3 regions of the Streptomyces sp. NPDC001890 genome follow, and region 1 is predicted to be linked to each of the others. Evidence: riboswitches for the same ligand, from Rfam matches in the RefSeq annotation. Region 1 holds a riboswitch; each other region holds the start of a gene.
The links. Region 1 has a riboswitch for cobalamin ahead of ACFYY1_RS26405 ((2Fe-2S) ferredoxin domain-containing protein). Riboswitches for the same ligand answer to the same signal wherever they lie in the genome.

Region 1 (6,083 bases):
GCGGGCTGCACCCGGACAACTTCCAGTGACGCCGTCCGTCATGGCCGCTGCCGCATCGAGACCGCGCCGCCGGGCCCGCGTTCGCCGTCACCCTGGTCGCGCTCACCGTGCTCCTGGCCGCCTCCCTGACCGCCGGGCTCGCCCTCGGCTCGGTGCACGTGCCGCCTGGCCAGGTGTGGGGCATCATGAGCACGCGCTCGGCGCCGACCGGTCGGATCCCCCTGGACCCGGGCGTGGGAGACGATCGTCGTCGACGTGCGCGGGCCTCGCATCCTGCTCGGCGCGGTCACCGGGGCGGGCCTCGCCGTCGTCGGTACGGCGCTCCGGGCCCTGGTGCGCAACGCGCTCGCCGAGCCCTACCTCCTCGGAGTCTCCTCCGGCGCCTCGCTCGACGCGGTCGCGGTCATCCTGTTCGGGGTGAGTCTCTTCGGAGCGGTGTCCCTGTCGGCGGCCGCATTCGCGGGAGCGCTCGGCGCGCTCGTGCTCGTCTACGCCGCCGCCCGCACCGGCGGCCGCATCACCTTCCTGCGGCTCATCCCGACCGGGCTCGCGGTGGCATCGGTGCTCAGCGCGCTGCTGAACCTCCTGCTGCTGACGACGGACAACAGCAACGAGGCGCGCACCGTCCTCGCCTGGACGCTGGATGGCCTGGGCGGTGTGTCCTGGGGTTCGCTGTGGCTGCCGGGACTGGCGCTACTGCTCGGCATCGCCGTGCTCATGGTGCAGGCCCCGAATCTGAACCTGCTGCTCGCCGGGGCGAAGGCCGCCGCCATCCTGGGCCTGGGCATCGCACGGTTCAGGGCCCGGGTGTTTGTGCTCATCTCGCTGGTCACTGGAGTGCTGGTGGCCGCTGCCGGGCCGATCGGCTTCGTCGGCCTGATGCTGCCCCACATCGTGCGGCTGCTCGTGGGTAGCGATCGCCGGCGTGTGCTGCCGGCCGCCGCGCTGGGGGGGGTGCGTCCTTCCTGGGCCTGGCGGACATCGCGGCGCGGACTGTGACGGCACCGCAGGAGATCCCGGTCGGCGTCCCCACCACCCTGTGCGGAGGGCCGTTCTTCCTGTGGCTGATGCGGCGCGACGCACGCAAGCGGGAGGCGCGGCATGACGGCGGCCGAACTGCACGGCGAGGGCGTCACGCTCACAGCCGGCGCGCGGCGACTGGTCCACGACATCACGCTCGCAGCCGGTCCCGGCGAGACGATCGGCCTCGTCGGCCCGAACGGCAGTGGCAAGTCCAGCCTGCTGCGCGCCGTCTACCGCGTACTGCGGCCGGAGAGCGGAACGGTCCGCGTCGACGGCGACGACATCTGGTCGCCGGCCCCGCGCCGAGTCGCTCGCACACTGGCCGCGGTGGTGCAGGACACCCCGTCCGGCCTCGATCTGAGCGTGTGGGAAGTCATCTCGATGGGGCCGTACCCCGCACAAGCGCCTGCTGGCGACACGACGGAGGACGCCACGCTGATCGAGTCGACACTCGCCTTGGTCGACGCCGTCGCCTTGGCCGACGGCCCCTTCGACCGGCTCTCCGGCGTGAGCGGCAGCGGGTGCTGATCGCCCGCGCCCTGGCCCAGGGGCCGTCGCTGCTCGTCCTGGACGAACCGACCAACCACCGTGACATCCGGCACTACTGATCTCTTCGTAAGTTCAGTGGGCGTGGTGGGTGGATGGTCAGGCCCGTATGGGCGAGGAATGACCATGGCAGTCGGGGGTTGGCGTTGATGCGGTGGATGCCTTGCTCGGTAGCGTCGGCGACATCGGCGAGGTGGTCGTCGGCGAGGTTGGCGAGTTCGCGCTTCTTGAGCGAGGACCACAGCGGTTCCACCGGGTTCAGCTCGGGAGCGTAGGCGGGTGATCGTTCCAGGGTGAGCCAGTCCTGTTCGGCGACCCAGGCCCGCATGGCCCGGCTCCAGTGGGCGGACAGGCCGTCCCGGACCAGGACCACTCGCTCGCCGCGGTAGAACATCTTCATCTGCTCCAGGACCTCGATGAGTCCGGCGGTGTCGTAGCTGCCGGGCTTGAGGTGGAAGCACAGGCGCGCGCCGCGATGGGGGTCGGTGGAGTGGTAACCCAAGGCTCCGGCCATCGACGTGCGCTTCCGGTTCAGGTGGTGCCGCAGGAGTGGAGTCCGCCCTCGGGGCGAGTAGGTGCGGCGGATCCGAGGGAGTAGGGAGACGCCTGATTCGTCGAGGAAGACGATCCAGGCACGTGTGTTCATGGCCCCTTTTTGATGCGTGGCCACTCGTGCGCGGTCCAACGGGCGATCTCCGACTCGTTCCGCTCGACCGCCCGCCGCTCGGGCCGTTGCAGGCTCCATCCGAGCCGGCCGGTCAGCAGCCGCCACACCGACGCCCTCGACAACACCACCCCCGTTGCCCGGGTGACGACCGCGCCGACTCGTTCCAGGGTCCACAGGTCGGCCTCGAAACCATGGGCCTGGGCACCTTGCTCCAACGCAGCCCGGACCGTCTCGGCCTGGGTGTCGTCCAGCTCGGGTGGGCGTCCGGTGGCTGCCCGTCGCCGCAGGGCCGAAGCACCGTCCTGCTCCCACATCCGCCGCCAACGCCGCACACTCTGGGCACACACCCCCACCGCCCTCGGGATCTCCGCATTCGAGACGCCGTCCTCGAACAACTCGACTGCCCGAACACGACGTGCCTCCGCCAACTGAGGCCGCGACAAAGGAGGAAGGGAGGGGCCGGCAATCAAAGGGGAAGGTTGATAAGCCACCCCGACAGCCTCCCACCCACACGGCCACCACACCCACCGAACTTACGAAAAGATCCGTAGTTGGAGAACCTGACCGCGCTGTGCCGACTGCCCGCGACGGTCCTCGTCGCCCTCTACGACCCCAACCTGGCCGCGCACTACTGCGGTCGCCTGTACGTTCTGCGTCACGGCGGTGTTGGGGCGTCCGGACCGGCGCACGAGGTGCTCACTCCGCGCCTGCTCGCGGAGGTGTACGAGGTGACCGCCGAGGTCGCGGTGCATCCCCGCACGGGCCGACCTCAGGTGACGTTCCTTCCTGCGCACGTGCCGATGCCCGAAGTGGCCCGGTGACCGGTCACCGAGCCAGGCAGCAGTCTCCGCACATCGAGCCGTTCGGCGCCCGGTAGTACAGACAACAGCTGCGGCGGCGGAACGTCAGCTCGGGGCCGATGATCCGGCCGGTCCCGACCAACCGTCCCGTCTCCAGAAGTCCCCGGGTCAGTTCGGTGAGCGGCGCCCGCAGACCGGGCCGGGCCCTCAGCAGCTGCGTCGCGGAACCGACCAGCGCGGAAGCGGAGTTTCCCGCGAGCAACCGCGGCGCCATCTTCGCAGGCAGGCGGCTCTCCACACGCTGAAGAACGCCGTCGGCCTGCGCGCCCACGGCAGCGGCGAGCGACGGCACCAGCCGCGGAGCGCGGCTGCCTAGCGGTCCGGCCAATCGAAGGGCCGAGCCTTCACCGGCCCATTCCGCGGTGGTCATCACCGGCACGATCCCGTGGACGAGGGCGCAGGCGAGGACAGGCGACCACAGGCGGGCTGCGAGTCCGAGGTGGGCGATGGAGACGCCGACACGTGTCTCAGCGGTGGCGTAGTGTTCGTTGACAGCCCTGGCCCGCGCGGCGAACCCCTCCCGCGTCAGCCGCACTTCGCCGGAGGCGGGCCCCCGGACCGTGTCGAGGGCGAAGAAGCCACCCATCCGTGCGATGTCGCGCAGCGCCTCGACGACCTCGTCCGCCGGTACTTCGTCCGCCGTGCCCCGGGTTCCGGTCATGAGGCCGATGTCCCGACGCGGCGCGGCGGATCGATCAGATAGAGGTCGAGGATCTCGGGGCGGGCCGCGACGCCCGGCCCGCCGGCCCGCACCCAGTCCGCTATGTCCTCGGTGGCAGCCGGGTCGTTGACGAGCCCGAGCCAGACAGGGCGGGCGCCTGCCGCCCGCCCGGCCGCCGAGGGCTGCACGACGACGACGTTGGCCTGTTCGCACACGTCCAGGCACTCGGAGATCCACACCGGGGCGATCTCCCGCAACCGCGCGGTCTGCGCCGCGTGATCAGCGTTGACCTTCACGGTCCCGCAACAGCAGTCGCGGCACACCACCACCCGGCACGGGACCGCCCGGTCCGCTGTCAGCGCGTTCTGTTCGGCGGGCTGTTCAAGCATGCCGCGTCCTCCCTCTCGCCGAGGAGTTCCGCCCCGGGGTCCGTCGAGGAGGCGACAGCGTGAGTCTCCTGGCTCTCGGGTCCGCGCTCGTCCCGGCCTTCCCACCCGCGCGGGGCAGTGGCACGTCGGGATCCGCTCGCCGATCACAGTGGCGGTACCGCACCGGATTCACACCGGTTTCCTCGGGGCGCTGCCGCCCGTGTCCGCGGCCCATCATGTCACCCCGCCCCACGGCGGCGGGGTCCCGGCCGAACGGCATACGGCGACACCTCGGCTTGCGGCCACCGGGAAGCGTCACGCGCGCCGTGACCTCGCCAGTGCCAGGGCGTCCGCGACCTGCCGGACCACACGTTCCGCGTCCTCGGGACGGTTAACGACATCGGTGTCGTTCATGTCGATCACGAGGACGTCACTGGCGGAGTATTGCTCGTGGACCCAGTCGTCGTACCCGGACCACAGCGTCCGGTAGTACTCGACGAGGCTCCGGTCCTGCTCGAACTCGCGTCCCCGTAGCCCGATGCGGTGCAGTACCGTCTCGAAGTCCGCCCGGAGATACACCATGAGATCGGGTGCCTTGCGGTAGGGCAGGCCGTCGATCTCGCGCATCATCTCCGCGAGCAGCCCCTCGTAGACCTGCATCTCCAGGGAACTGATCCTGCCGAGGTCGTGGTTGACCTTGGCGAAGTACCAATCCTCGTAGATCGACCGGTCGAGGACGTTGTCGTCCTGCTTGTACGCCTCTTTGATCGCGGCGAACCGCGTCTGCAGGAAGTAGAGCTGGAGAAGGAAGGGGTAGCGCCGCGCCGCTATCTCCTCGGGGCCTGCTGTGTAAAAGAGGGGCAGGATCGGATTGTCGTCCACGCTCTCGTAGAAGACCTTGCTCCCCAGCTCCTTGGCGATCAGTTCGGCCACACTCGTCTTGCCGATGCCGATCATACCGCCGACGCAGATCACTGCCATACCTCGCTTCTTTCCCGGGCACCGTCAGAGGCGCGCGATGTCAGCGGGCGCGGCACTTGCACCACGCCACGAACCGTCGCGGAGCCTCAGAGACGCCGCAGCGGACATCAAGGGGCGAATTCGGCACTCTCGCGCATGACGGCCGGGAGGATCATATCTGCGGGGGGCAACGGCCGAATCCAGGTGACCGAGCCGACTGTCCGCACCGTCAGTGCGCCGCGATCACCTGCGGCAGCGAGCCCAGTGTCTCAGCGACCCGGTCGGCGGGCAGGCCGCCGCCCTGGGCGAGGTCGGCGGAGCCACCGCCTCGTCCGTCGAGGAGCGCCTTGATCAGCGCGGAGGCGTCGAGGCCGCTCGCGGGCCGCCCGGTTCAGGGCGATGACCATGGTTCCCGTGGTGGTGGCGACGGCCGCGGTGCCTGGGACGGTGGCGGGCAGGAGGTCACGGACGGCTGTGGCCAGCGCGCGAGCCTCTTCCGCGCCGCCCTCGACCGTGGCGGTGACGGTCTGCACGCCGTTGACATCGGTCGCGGTGCCGGCGAGTTCTCGGGCGCGCGCTCTGATGGCCCGGTCCTTGAGGCGGGCGTTCTCCCGGTCGGTGGTCCTGAGGCGGTCCAGGAGGGCGGCGATCTTCTCGGGAAGTTCGGCGCGGGGCGCGCCCACCTGTGCGGCAAGAGCGGCGACGAGGTCGCGTTCGCGGGCGAGGTAGCTGAAGCCCTCGATGCCGACGGCGGCCTCCAGGCGTCGCATGCCCGTGCCGACGGAGGACTCACCGACCAGGGCGACGGTGCCGATCTGCGAGGCGTGCTCGACGTGGGTGCCGCCGCACAGTTCGCGTGACCAGGCGCCACCGATCTCGACGACGCGGACCTTTTCGCCGTAGGTCTCGTCGAACAGGGCGAGCGCGCCGATCTCCTTGGCCTCGGGCAGCGTCATCCAGCGCACGCCGACGGTCAGGTCCTTGCGCAGGGCACGGTT
Region 2 (6,083 bases), on a different contig from region 1:
GATGATTTAGTGGAATATTCAATCAACAGGTGGCGTTCAGGCCATCACAGGGTGGCCGGGCAGCGGCTCGGTCAGCGGTTGGACGAAACGGGGCACCACCCCGGAACGGTCCGTGACCAAGGAGGTCAAGTGAGCGACACCTACTACGAGTTCGGCACGGCTGCCGACCGCTGGAACCGTGCGCAGATGTTCTTCGAGGCGAAGGAGTACATGACCGCGGCCCGGATCCTGGAGGGGCTGGTCGAGGAGGTCCCGGAGCAGGTGTCGCCGCGGCTGCTGCTGGCCCGGACCTACTACCACTCGGCCCGGCTCGGAAAGGCCGAGGCGGAACTGCGGGCGGTGCTGGAGCTCGACCCGGTGGAGCACTACGCACGGCTGATGCTGGGCCGCACCCTTGAGCGGCAGGGGCGGGGCGCGGAGGCCGCCGGTCATCTGCGGATGGCTGCGGCGTTCTCCGGTGAGTTCGACTCCGGCCCGGGGCGGACGAGCACCCAGGGATCCGCCGGCGCGTGAGCCCGCGGCGGCGGGCATCGGCAACCGCGGCGGCATCCCGGCAAATCCGGGATGCCGCCTGCCCGCCCCACGTGATACTTCACTTCCTCATGACCGACATCGAGACGCCTCGCCTCCTGCTCCGCCCGATGAACGGCTCCGACGCCCTGCGGGTGATCTCGGGCACGCCGGGCGAAGGGGAGTGCTGGGCACCCGGCTATCCGTCCCCCGGAGAGATGGCCGCGGCCGAGCGCTTCCTCGACACCTGTGCCACGACAGGCGATCCCAGCCCCTTCGGTTCGTACGAGATACGGCGCCGCACCGACGGGCTGGTGATCGGCGGGCTGGGATTCCACGGTGCGCCGGACGAGAACGGAGAGGTCACGATCGGCTACGGCCTCGTCCCCTCGGCACGGGGTATGGGTTACGCCTCCGAGGCGCTGCGCGCCCTGCTGCTGTTCGCCCGTGAGCAGGGGGTGAGCCGGGTGCACGGTGACAGCGACCTGGACAACACCGCGTCCCAGCGCGTCATGGAAGCCGCCGGCATGCGCCTGGTGCGGCAGGACGAGCGGTTGAAGTACTACCGGATCGACTGGAGCCCGCGGCCCGGGCGGTGAGCCGGCGCGGGGCGGAACGCCGGAACCCCGCCGGGAGGGTCCGGGCGGGGTTCCGGTCGTCGGCCCGCGTGGGCGGTGCCGGTCAGCCGGCCGCGGTGGCCGCCCGTCCGGCGCCGCTGTTCGCGGTGGTGACTGCGCCGGTGCCCGGCGCGAGCAACCGATCCGTCAGATAACCGAAGAAGAGCCCGAACGCCACCCAGAGAGTGGTCTGCACGGCGAGGGTGCTCAGGCGGAACTCCCAGAGCAGTGCGGCCGGGAAGTCCTTGCCGACTTCGTTGTACGAGGGCAGGAACGCGTAGGCGAGCCCGATCACCAGGACGTACGCGGCGGATGCCGTGATCGTCGCGTTCCAGTTGCCCAGGCGGGGAGCCAGCCGTTTGCCGAGGATGACCGCGGCGACGGCCAGCAGCACGCTCAGGGCGACCATCAGGAAGAACAGGGCGGTACGCGGGCCGATGGTGTCGGGGTTGCCGACGGCCGGCGGATTGGCCGGGTACTTGAGGAACGGGACGACGTACACCGTCAGCAGGGCCGCACCCGCGATCAGTGCGGCCGTGGCCCGTGGACCGAATCTGCCGATCCGGCCGAGGGCGTAGCAGAAGACGAGGGCGGCGATGCCGCCGATCGCGACGCCGAAGACCAGGACACCGGTGGCGAGGCCGGCGGTGGACTGCATGGTGCGGCTGACCAGTTCCTCGCCGCCGCCATGGTGATGGCTGTGCGATTCCTCCAGGGCGATGGCCGCGTCCACACGCGACTCACCGAGGAAGTAGGCGACCAGCAGAGCGAGTGCGCCCGCGGCGAGGCCGGCCAGCATGCCGCGGACGAGCAGGGCTCTGACAGATATGGAGTTCATGAGGTTTCCCCAGGATCGGACGGTACGTCAGTGGCAGGGGAAACCGAGGAGGTGGCGGCCGTCGTGGACCCACTCGTGGACACCTTCGCCGGAGATGACCGCGGTGGCGCCCTGTTCGGCGCCGACGAAGTACAGCAGTACGAGCATGAGAACGCCGAAGAAGACCGCCCAAGGGGCAATGGCCTTCAGGGAGATGGGGGTGATCGCCGGTACGGCGGTGGCGGGGGCAGCAGTCTGTGCCATGGCAGAACCTCCTGAGGGAACACGCGTCCCGATCGTGGTGCCTGAGACGTAGGTGCTGGGTCTGACTTCCCGCCCGGAGACGGGTTCACAGTGGCGCGACCGTGCCGGATTCTCACCGGACTTCCGTCGCACCTACGTCATGCTCGTCGTGACGATACTCCTTGGGGGCAACCCCCTGCCATGGTGCCGACGGCGGCCGCAGCGCCCTGATGCCATGGTGGGCACACCCATGGGGCCAGAGTTCAGGGAGTTGACCGGGTCATGCCCGTAAAGGTGATGTTGATCTCACCGGCGCTCAACGCCGCGCTGCGGGAGGCCCGTTTCGACGGTGACGCGCCGCTCGACGCGGCCGGGGCCCGCCGGGCGCGGGGCGTCGCCGCGGCGGTGCCCGCCGCCGACCGGTATCTGTGCGGGCCCTCCGAACGGTGCGCCGGGACCGCCGACGCGTTGGGGCTGCGTGCCGGGCCCGAACCGGCGTTCCGTGGCTGGGACATGGGGCGATGGAGCGGTCGGCGGCTGGCAGCGGTGAGCGCGGCCGAACCGGAGGCGGTGTCGGCCTGGCTGACCGATCCGTCGGCGGTTCCCCACGGCGGCGAGTCCCTGCTGGATCTCTGCCTCCGGGCCGAACACTGGCTGGAGACGGTGGGGGCGACCGGTTCCGCCGAGGGCGCCGGGGGCCACCGCGTGCTCGGCGTCGTCGAACCCGCGGTGGTACGGGCGATGATGGTGGCGGCCCTCGCTCTGCCGGTGGAGGCGTTCTGGCGGCTGGACGTCGCCCCGCTGACGCTGACCGCGCTCAGCGGGCGTTCCGGCCGGTGGAACCTGCGGTGCGGACAGCCGTTGTCGCCCATGCCCGACCCCGCCCCGTCGTCATCCGGCTGCGACACAGTCGGGTAGAAGTGCGGGCGTGCGCGGTGATGGTCGACCCGGCACCCCGTTTTCCGACGAACGCAGTTCCGCGTAGGTCTCGGGCCGGCCGTCGGGCCGGTCGCCCAGGACCGACGTCCGCACTGCTCGCCGCCGTCCTCACCGCCGGCCCGCCCCGCCCTCAAGCGTCCCGGTACGACTCCAGCAGCCGCAGCCAGACCTCGCTGATCGTCGGGTACGCGGGAACCGCGTGCCAGAGCCGGTCGATGGGGACCTCGCCCGCGACCGCGATCGTCGCCGAGTGCAGCAGCTCGCCGATGCCCGGCCCGACGAAGGTGACGCCGAGCAGGATCTCCCGGTCGAGGTCCACGACCATGCGGGCACGGCCCCGGTATCCGTCCGCGTACAGGCCGGAACCGGCCACCGCGGCAAGGTCGTGGTCGACGGCCCGGACCCGGTGGCCGGCCCGCTCGGCCGCGGCGAGGGTGAGGCCGACCGAGGCCGCCTCCGGGTCGGTGAAGACGACCTGGGGGACGGCCGCGTGGTCGGCGGTGGCCGCGTGGGCGCCCCAGTCGGTCTCCCGCAGCGGTGCGCCGGCGGCGCGGGCGGTGATCGCGGCACCCGCGATGCGTGCCTGGTACTTGCCCTGGTGGGTGAGGAGCGCCCGGTGGTTGACGTCGCCGACCGCGTACAGCCAGGTGGTGCCGTCGACGCGGCAGCTGTCGTCGACGGTCAGCCAGGTGCCGGGCTCCAGACCCACCGTTTCGAGTCCGAGGTCCTCGGTGCGTGGTGCCCTGCCGGTGGCGAAGAGGATCTCGTCGGCCTCGACGTGATCGCCACCGTCCAGTTCCACGGTGACCGGGCCGTCCGGTACCGCACGCCGTACGGCGGCGACCGAGACCCCGGTACGGATGTCTGCGCCCGCCTCGGTGAGCGCCTGCCCGACCAGTTCGCCGGCGAAGGGCTCCATCTTCGGCAGGAGCCCCGTGCCGCGGATCAGCATCGTCACCCGAGCCCCGAGGGCCTGCCAGACGGTGGCCATCTCCACGCCGACCACCCCGCCGCCGACGATCACGAGGCGGCCGGGCACCTTCTTGGCGCTCGTCGCCTCCCGGCTGGTCCAGGGGCGGGCCTTGCCGATGCCGGGCAGGTCGGGGACGACGGCGCGGCTGCCGGTGCAGACGGCGACGGCGTGGCGGGCTGTGAGCCGGTGCTCTGTGCCGTCGAGCGCGGTGACGGAGACCGCCTTCTCGCCGGTGAGCCTGCCCCGGCCCCGGTAGATGTCGGCACCGATGCCCTCCAGCCAGGCGACCTGCCCGTCGTCCTTCCAGTGCGATGCGTACGTGTCACGGTGGGCGAGCACGGCCGCGGTGTCCAACGGCCCCTGCACGGCGTCGCTGAGCCCCGGGACGCGGCGGGCGTCGGCGCGGGCGACCACCGGGCGCAGCAGGGCCTTGCTGGGCATGCACGCCCAGTAGGAGCACTCACCGCCGATGAGCTCCGCCTCGACGACCGCGGTGCTCAGTCCGGCGGCACGGGCGCGGTCGGCGACGTTCTCGCCCACCGGACCCGCCCCGATCACCACGACGTCGTACTCGGCGTTCACGTTCGCTGAAGGATCTGTCATGGGGACAGTCTGGTCGGGGGTGTGCACGACGGCCACATGGGCAGGCGGAATACCGCGGATGCAGACTCCGTTGTTGGGACAGGTCCGAGCGGGCACAGGAAGAGGTATCAGACAATGAGCACCGTTGAGCTCACCAAGGAAAACTTCGATCAGGTCGTCAGTGACAACGACTTCGTCCTGATCGACTTCTGGGCTTCCTGGTGTGGCCCGTGCCGGCAGTTCGCGCCGGTCTACGACGCGGCGTCGGAGCGCCACGACGACCTGGTCTTCGCCAAGGTCGACACGGAGGCCCAGCAGGAGCTGGCGGCGGCCTTCGAGATCCGCTCCATTCCCACGCTGATGATCGTCCGGGAGAACGTGGCGGTGTTCGCTCAGCCCGGAGCGCTGCCCGAGGCGGCGTTGGAGGATGTGATCGGGCAGGCGCGGAAGCTGGACATGGATGAGGTCCGCAAGTCGATCGAGGAGCAGCAGAAGGGCCAGAAGTAGGGCCGCACGCTCCTGGCGCTTCGCGCTCGCCCCGCGTTCCGCGCGGGGTGACGGGCCCGGCCGACCCGGTCGGGCCCGTCGGCATGCCCGGCCGGATCCGGGTCCGGGCCGGGCGCGCGGCCTCAGCGGTCGGCGCCGGTCCCGGCGTCCGTCTCCTTGACCCGGGCCGAGAGGCCGTAGGACAACTCGGCGCCGTCGACGAGCAGCGCCTCGACCGCGTGGGTCTCGGGGTCGATGTCGGCGACGATGCCCTCGCCGGAATACCGGGGGTAACCCGACGCACCCGTCTCACCGGTCGCCGACACGACCGCCGAGCGGATGGCCCCGCCGGGCTCGGTGACCTCGGCCTCGGGCGCGGCGCCGGATCCCGTGGCTTTGGATTCCGCGACGCCGGATTCCGGGGCCCCGGACCCGGCGGCCCCGGACCCGGCGGCGTCGGATTCGGACTCCGCTGCGCCGGTGGTGGTCTCCTCGGCGAATCGCGGGACCAGCAGGATCTCGTAACTCTGCGGATGGCTCATGGTCATGACGCTAGGCATGCGGCGGGTGGTGCGCACGTTGCCGCGCGGGGGCGCGGTGCGGTCCGGCCGCCGCGCCCGGCCCCGGCGCCTCAGGCCGACTCGCGCCCGACCGCCCTGACCCGCAGCAGGTCGTGGTGCTCGGGGGCGCCGCCGGGGTTCCGTACCAGCCGGTCGACGAGGTCCGCCAGTGGCTGGGCCGTCGCCAGCTCCATCCGTACGGTGCTGAGCCGGGGCCGCAGCAGCCTGCCCAGCATCAGGTCGTCGGCACCGACCACGGCGGCCTCGCGGGGCACGTCGATGCCCGCGTCCTGGAGGGCCCGCATCAGGAGCATCGCGTATTCGTCGTTGTAGGCGAACACGGCGTCGAGGCCCAG
Region 3 (6,083 bases), on a different contig from region 1:
GGCCGGGCAGGAACCAGGCGGGCAGGGTGCCGAGTTCGCCGGGGATCTCGACGTCCCGGTGGTCCAGGCCGAGGGCCGAGGACGGGTCGCCGCTGTGCAGCTGCGGGGTGACCCGGACCTTGGCACCGGTCTCCAGGCTGCCGCGGTCGACGCGTTCCAGTCTGCGGACGACGGTGTCGGGGGCGTGATGGGCGTGCTCGATCACCGGGCCGACCACGGCGTGGACGTCCTTGCCCGTCAGTCCGTACGTGCCGGGCCGCAGGGCGGTGAAGGAGCGGGTCAGGGTGACCTGCCCGGCCGCCGTGGCGTGGACGGTGAGTCTGCGGTCGGCGGGGAGGGGTCGTCCGGACGGCGCCCTGAGGGCGGCGTCGCTGGCGTACCGGCCGGCCGCGACCGCTGCCGCACCGACGCCGAGGATCGTGGTGACGGCTGCTGCCGTAACTGTTGCCGGGCGCACCGCTTCAGTGTCGTGGCGGGTGCGGGACCCTGCCAGCGGGCGGGGCGGCCCCTACGCCGTCCGGTGGACCGGACCGGCCGGTCGGCCCGGTTGTCCGTACGCCTTCAGCGCCTCCTGCACATCCTGCAGCTGCTCCGGGGAGAGCAGGCTCGGGCCGCGTCCGGGGACGGAGCTCGCGGCGAGCCAGAGCCTGCAGAGCCATTCCAGCTGGGCGGTCCGGTCGTAGGCCTGGTCCAGGGTGGCTCCGTAGGTGACGGTTCCATGGTTCTGGAGCAGGCAGCCGGTGCGGTCGCGCAGGGCGGCGAGCATGTTCACGGCCAGTTCCTCGGTGCCGTAGCGCGCGTAGGGGGCGACGCGGACGGGGCCGCCCAGCATGGCGGCGGCGTAGTGGACCGGGGGGACCCCGGGAACCAGTGTCGAGACGGCGGTGGCGTGCACCGCGTGGGTGTGCACGACGGCGGCCGCGTCGGTGTTCCGGTAGACCGCGAGGTGGAGGGGCAGTTCGCTGGTCGGGGCGAGTTCGCCGAGCACGCGGTTGCCCTCCGGATCGACGCCGACGGCGTCCTCGGGGCCCAGCCGGTCGTACGGCACCCCGCTCGGCGTGACCAGGATGGTGTCGCCGACCCGTGCCGACACGTTGCCCGAGGTCCCGACGACGAGGCCCTCGGCCGCCGTCCGCCGGGCGGTGGCGACGACGCCGTCCCAGGCCCGTCCGATCGCGTCCCGCTGCTGATCGCTCATGCGCCGATCCTGTCAGCCCCGAGGGCGAACGGGTATGCGATCGGCCACAGTGACGCCCCGCCGCAAGCCGCCGTCCCGCCCCTCCGGAAGCCCCCGTCACTCCTTGCCGCACGGCCCGGACACTCCCCCGCCGGCAATAAGCGGAATACTCTGGCTCCAGTTTGGAACACCACAGCGACCTGCCCAGTTCACCTTCCGTTCACCCAGGTTGCCTACGGTCCACGTGCCAATGACGTCGAACGATTGCCTGGGTAAATGGAACACATCACGCTGCTACTCGCGATTGTGATCGTGACAGCTCTAGTGTTCGATTTCACGAACGGTTTCCATGACACCGCGAACGCGATGGCGACCACCATCTCGACCGGTGCACTCAGACCGAAGACAGCGGTGGCCATGTCCGCCGTTCTCAATCTCGTCGGCGCGTTCCTGTCGGTGGAGGTCGCCAAGACGATCTCCGGCGGGATCATCAACGAGGACGGGCTGCGGACAGAAGTCATCTTCGCGGCACTCGTCGGCGCCATTCTGTGGAACCTGCTGACCTGGCTGGTCGGACTGCCGTCCAGCTCCTCGCACGCCCTGTTCGGCGGTCTGATCGGCGCGGCCGTGATGTCGGCCGGCTGGTCGTCCGTCAACGGCGGCACCGTCGTCACCAAGGTGCTGCTCCCCGCGGTCGCCGCCCCGATCGTCGCCGGTCTGGCCGCGCTGCTGGCCACCAGGCTGACGTACCGGATCGGCGGCAAGGTCCGCAACGACGCCCAGGAGAAGGCCACCGCCAAGGGTTACCGGGCCGGCCAGATCGCCTCGGCCGGACTGGTCTCGCTCGCCCACGGCACCAACGACGCGCAGAAGACCATGGGCATCATCACCCTGGCCCTGGTCACCGGCGGCGTCCTGAACCCGGGCGCCAACCCGCCGGTCTGGGTCATCGTCTGCGCCGGTACGGCCATCGCGCTCGGCACCTACCTGGGCGGCTGGCGCATCATCCGCACCATGGGCAGCGGGCTCACCGACCTCAAGCCGCCGCAGGGCTTCGCCGCCCAGACCAGCGCGGCCACGGTCATCCTGGCCTCCTCGCACCTCGGCTTCTCGCTCTCCACCACCCAGTCCTGCTCCGGCGCCGTGATGGGCGCGGGCCTCGGCCGGCAGGGCGGTGTGGTCCGCTGGTCCACCGCCACCCGGATGTTCGTCGCCTGGGGTCTGACCCTGCCGGCCGCCGGTCTGGTCGGGGCGGGCGCGGAGCTCCTCACCAAGCAGGGCACCTGGGGTGTCGTGGTCGTCGCGGCGCTGCTGGTCGCGGGCTCCGGTGCCATCTGGCTGGTGTCGCGCCGCAAGCCGGTCGGCCACGGCGACGTCGCCCCGTCGGACGGCGACGCCGAGCCCGCGGGCGTCGTCACCCAGGCCATCGCCGCCGTCAGCCCGCCGCCCACCGCGGCCGCGGCCCAGACGCCGGACCTGAACCTCACGACCACCATTCCGGCCCCGGCCGGAACCACCCAGGACCCGGCGCGACCCGCCACCGTCTGAGCCGTCCGACAGGCCGGCCGTCTAAGGAATCAGCATGAACATCGACTGGGCAGCCCTCGGCTCCGTATTCGGCGTCTCCCTCGTTGTCACCGTCGCGCTGGTGGGCCTCTTCACCCTGGGCATCGTCGGCCTCTCCAAGCAGCCGGAACCGGCGGCGCAGGGCGGCTCCGGCGGCTCGCTGCTGCTGGCCCGCGCCGGCGCGTACGTCTGCTTCGGGCTGTGCGCGGCGGCCGTCGCGTACGGGATCTATCTGATCGTCGCCTGAGCAGCTCCCGCGCACGCTCCCCCGTCGGGCCGGACACCATGTGTGTCCGGCCCGATGTGCGTCTCAGCACACTGCGCCGCCGCAGGTCAACGGCAGGTTGACGGGCGTTCGCAGAGCGTGGTGGACTGCCGGAGCCAATTACGGCGACAGCAGAGGAAGCCGGTGCGAATCCGGCGCGGTCCCGCCACTGTCACCGGGGAGCGGTCCCCCACACCGGAAGTCACGGCTCGCGCGAGCGGGCTGGAAGGCCGGGGGAACCGCGGATCCGGGAGCCAGGAGACTCTTGTCGCCGGTCACGTCGAACCAGGGCGCGGACCCTGAGTGAGGACATATCGCCATGCCCGGCTGCCGTGCGTCCGCTGTCCCGGTGCTCTCACCGAGAGCCTCCTGTACGAAGGTCCGCCGAGGCGCGAGCGCCGGCTGAGCCGTGCGAGCCGACCGCATCTTCGCGTACGGCGCCACGGCCGGTCTGATCGGCGACCTGCTGCTCGGTGACCCCCGCAGGGGACACCCGGTCGCCGCCTTCGGGCGGGCCGCGGCGGGCGTCGAGCGCCGTCTGTGGCGCGATCACCGCGGCTGGGGCGCGCTGCACACCCTCGTCTGCGCCGGAGGCGCAGCGGGTGGTGCCGCGCTGCTCACCCGTGCCGTGCGCCGCAGTCCCGCCGCCTCCGTGGCGCTGACCGCCGCCGCCACCTGGTCCGTCGTCGGCGGTACGTCCCTGGGGCGCGAGGCGCGGGCCATCGGCTCCGCCCTGGCCGCCGGTGACATCGAGCTGGCCCGGGAGCGGCTGCCGCATCTGTGCGGACGCGACCCGCACTCCCTGGACGGACCGCAGATCGCCCGCGCCGTGGTGGAGTCCGTGGCGGAGAACACCTCGGACGCCGTGGTCGGCGCCCTGGTGTGGGGTGCGCTGGCCGGGGTTCCCGGGCTGGCCGGATTCCGGGCCGCGAACACCCTCGACGCCATGGTCGGGCACCGCTCGCCCCGGCACCTGCGCTACGGCTGGGCCTCGGCCCGCCTCGACGACCTCGCGGGCTGGCCGGGCGCCCGGCTCACGGCCCTGCTCGCCGTGGCCGCCGGGGGGCGCCCGCGTGGCGCGGTCCGCGCCTGGCGGGCCGATGCCGCGAAGCACCCGAGCCCCAACGCGGGCCCGGTGGAGGCCTCGTTCGCGGGTGCGCTCGGCGTACGGCTCGGCGGCACCCTCGCCTACGGCGGCCGGGTGGAGCACCGCCCCGTGCTCAACGGGGAGACGGGCCGGGCGGTGGAGACCGCGGACATCGAGCGCGCGGTACGGCTGTCGCGCCGGGTGAGTGCGCTGGCGCTCGGCGTGTGCGTGGCGGGACGGCTCGGCGCGGCCCTCGCCGCACGGCGGATCGCGGGTCGCCGCAGCACGACGAGGAACGGCACGGGACCTCGCCCCACAGGACGGAGCAACGCATGAGCGGCGGACTGCTGGTCGCCGGAACCACCTCCGACGCGGGCAAGAGCGTCGTCACGGCAGGGATCTGCCGCTGGCTCGTGCGCCGGGGCGTGAAGGTGGCGCCCTTCAAGGCGCAGAACATGTCGCTCAACTCGTTCGTCACCCGGGAGGGCGCCGAGATCGGGCGCGCCCAGGCCATGCAGGCCCAGGCCGCCCGCGTCGAACCGAGCGCGCTGATGAACCCGGTCCTGCTCAAGCCCGGCAGCGACCGCTCCAGCCAGGTCGTCCTGATGGGGAAGCCGGTCGGCGAGATGAGCGCCCGCGGCTACCACGGGGGCAGGCAGGAGGCGCTGCTCTCCACGGTCGTGGACTGCCTGGAGCAGCTCCGGGGCACGTACGACGCGGTGATCTGCGAGGGGGCGGGCAGCCCGGCCGAGATCAATCTGCGGCGCACGGACATCGTGAACATGGGCATCGCGCGGGCGGCGCGCTTCCCGGTGGTGGTGGTCGGCGACATCGACCGCGGCGGGGTCTTCGCCTCGTTCTTCGGTACGACGGCGCTGCTCGCCGCCGAGGACCAGTCGCTGATCGCCGGCTATCTCGTCAACAAGTTCCGCGGCGACGTCTCGCTGCTGGAGCCGGGCCTGGAGATGCTGCGGGACCTCACCGGCCGGCCGACGTACGGTGTGCTGCCCTTCGCCCACGGCCTCGGCATCGACGAGGAGGACGGGCTGCGGGTGTCGCTGCGCGGAGCCGTGCGCGAGTCGGTCGTCGCGCCGCCGCACGGCGAGGACGTGCTGCGCGTCGCGGTGTGCGCGGTGCCGCTGATGTCGAACTTCACCGATGTCGACGCGCTGGCCGCCGAGCCCGGCGTCGTCGTCAGGTTCGTGGACCGCGCCGAGGAACTGTCCGACGCGGACCTGGTCGTCGTGCCCGGCACCCGCGGCACCGTGAAGGCGCTGGCCTGGCTGCGCGAGCGCGGCCTCGCCGACGCGCTGGTGCGGCGCGCGGCCGAGGGCCGGCCGGTCCTCGGCATCTGCGGCGGCTTCCAGGTCCTCGGCGAGCACATCGAGGACGAGGTCGAGTCGCGGGCCGGACAGGTGGCGGGCCTCGGCCTGCTCCCCGTACGCATCCGCTTCGACCGCGAGAAGACCCTGGCCCGGCCCGTCGGCGAGGCGCTCGGCGCGCCGGTCGAGGGATACGAGATCCACCACGGCGTGGCGGACGTGCGGGGCGGTGAGGCGTTCCTGGACGGCTGCCGGGTCGGCTCCGTGTGGGGCACCCACTGGCACGGCTCGCTGGAGAGCGACGCGTTCCGCCGCCGCTTCCTGGCCGAGGTCGCGCGGGCCGCCGGCCGGCGTTTCGTCCCCGCTCCGGACACCTGTTTCGCGACGCTGCGCGAGGAGCAGCTCGACCGCCTCGGCGATCTCGTCGAGGAGCACGCGGACACCGACGCGTTGCTGCGGCTCATCGAGTCGGGCGCGCCGGTGGGGCTTCCCTTCATCGCTCCGGGAGCCCCCGCCGCCCCCGCGGCTCCGGGCGGCCGCCGGTGAACAGCGTGTCCCGAGACCGCCTTCTTCATGCCCATTCACCCGCAGGAGGGATCGCCCCGTGAGCACGCATTTCCCGTTCACCGCCGTCGTCGGGCAGCAGGACCTGCAACTCGCCCTGCT

Region 2: another riboswitch for cobalamin. It lies ahead of ACFYY1_RS32075 (CbtB-domain containing protein); the one in region 1 lies ahead of ACFYY1_RS26405 ((2Fe-2S) ferredoxin domain-containing protein).
Region 3: another riboswitch for cobalamin. It lies ahead of ACFYY1_RS05700 (cobalamin biosynthesis protein); the one in region 1 lies ahead of ACFYY1_RS26405 ((2Fe-2S) ferredoxin domain-containing protein).

What each region holds. Positions count from the first base shown of each region.
Region 1 is NZ_JBIATE010000012.1:171,479-177,561, reverse strand. It holds partial or broken gene ACFYY1_RS26435 (FecCD family ABC transporter permease) at 48-1,100, shown strand; gene ACFYY1_RS26430 (ATP-binding cassette domain-containing protein) at 1,102-1,551, shown strand; gene ACFYY1_RS26425 (transposase) at 1,625-2,215, opposite strand; gene ACFYY1_RS26420 (winged helix-turn-helix domain-containing protein) at 2,212-2,727, opposite strand; partial or broken gene ACFYY1_RS26415 (histidinol phosphatase) at 2,788-3,057, shown strand; gene ACFYY1_RS26410 ((2Fe-2S)-binding protein) at 3,062-3,757, opposite strand; gene ACFYY1_RS26405 ((2Fe-2S) ferredoxin domain-containing protein) at 3,754-4,146, opposite strand; cobalamin riboswitch at 4,208-4,330, opposite strand; gene ACFYY1_RS26400 (deoxynucleoside kinase) at 4,441-5,106, opposite strand; partial or broken gene ACFYY1_RS26395 (alanine--tRNA ligase-related protein) at 5,315-6,083, opposite strand, start outside.
Region 2 is NZ_JBIATE010000018.1:157,904-163,986, reverse strand. It holds gene ACFYY1_RS32090 (tetratricopeptide repeat protein) at 130-513, shown strand; gene ACFYY1_RS32085 (GNAT family N-acetyltransferase) at 603-1,109, shown strand; gene ACFYY1_RS32080 (CbtA family protein) at 1,192-1,965, opposite strand; gene ACFYY1_RS32075 (CbtB-domain containing protein) at 1,993-2,208, opposite strand; adenosylcobalamin (AdoCbl) riboswitch at 2,212-2,360, opposite strand; gene ACFYY1_RS32070 (histidine phosphatase family protein) at 2,470-3,105, shown strand; gene ACFYY1_RS32065 (dihydrolipoyl dehydrogenase family protein) at 3,257-4,702, opposite strand; gene trxA (thioredoxin) at 4,817-5,188, shown strand; gene ACFYY1_RS32055 (hypothetical protein) at 5,311-5,709, opposite strand; gene ACFYY1_RS32050 (LacI family DNA-binding transcriptional regulator) at 5,799-6,083, opposite strand, start outside.
Region 3 is NZ_JBIATE010000001.1:1,289,894-1,295,976, reverse strand. It holds gene ACFYY1_RS05720 (alpha/beta hydrolase) at 1-457, opposite strand, end outside; gene ACFYY1_RS05715 (class II aldolase/adducin family protein) at 509-1,198, opposite strand; gene ACFYY1_RS05710 (anion permease) at 1,454-2,725, shown strand; gene ACFYY1_RS05705 (hypothetical protein) at 2,760-2,990, shown strand; cobalamin riboswitch at 3,142-3,273, shown strand; gene ACFYY1_RS05700 (cobalamin biosynthesis protein) at 3,418-4,431, shown strand; gene ACFYY1_RS05695 (cobyric acid synthase) at 4,428-5,963, shown strand; gene ACFYY1_RS05690 (putative cobaltochelatase) at 6,022-6,083, shown strand, end outside.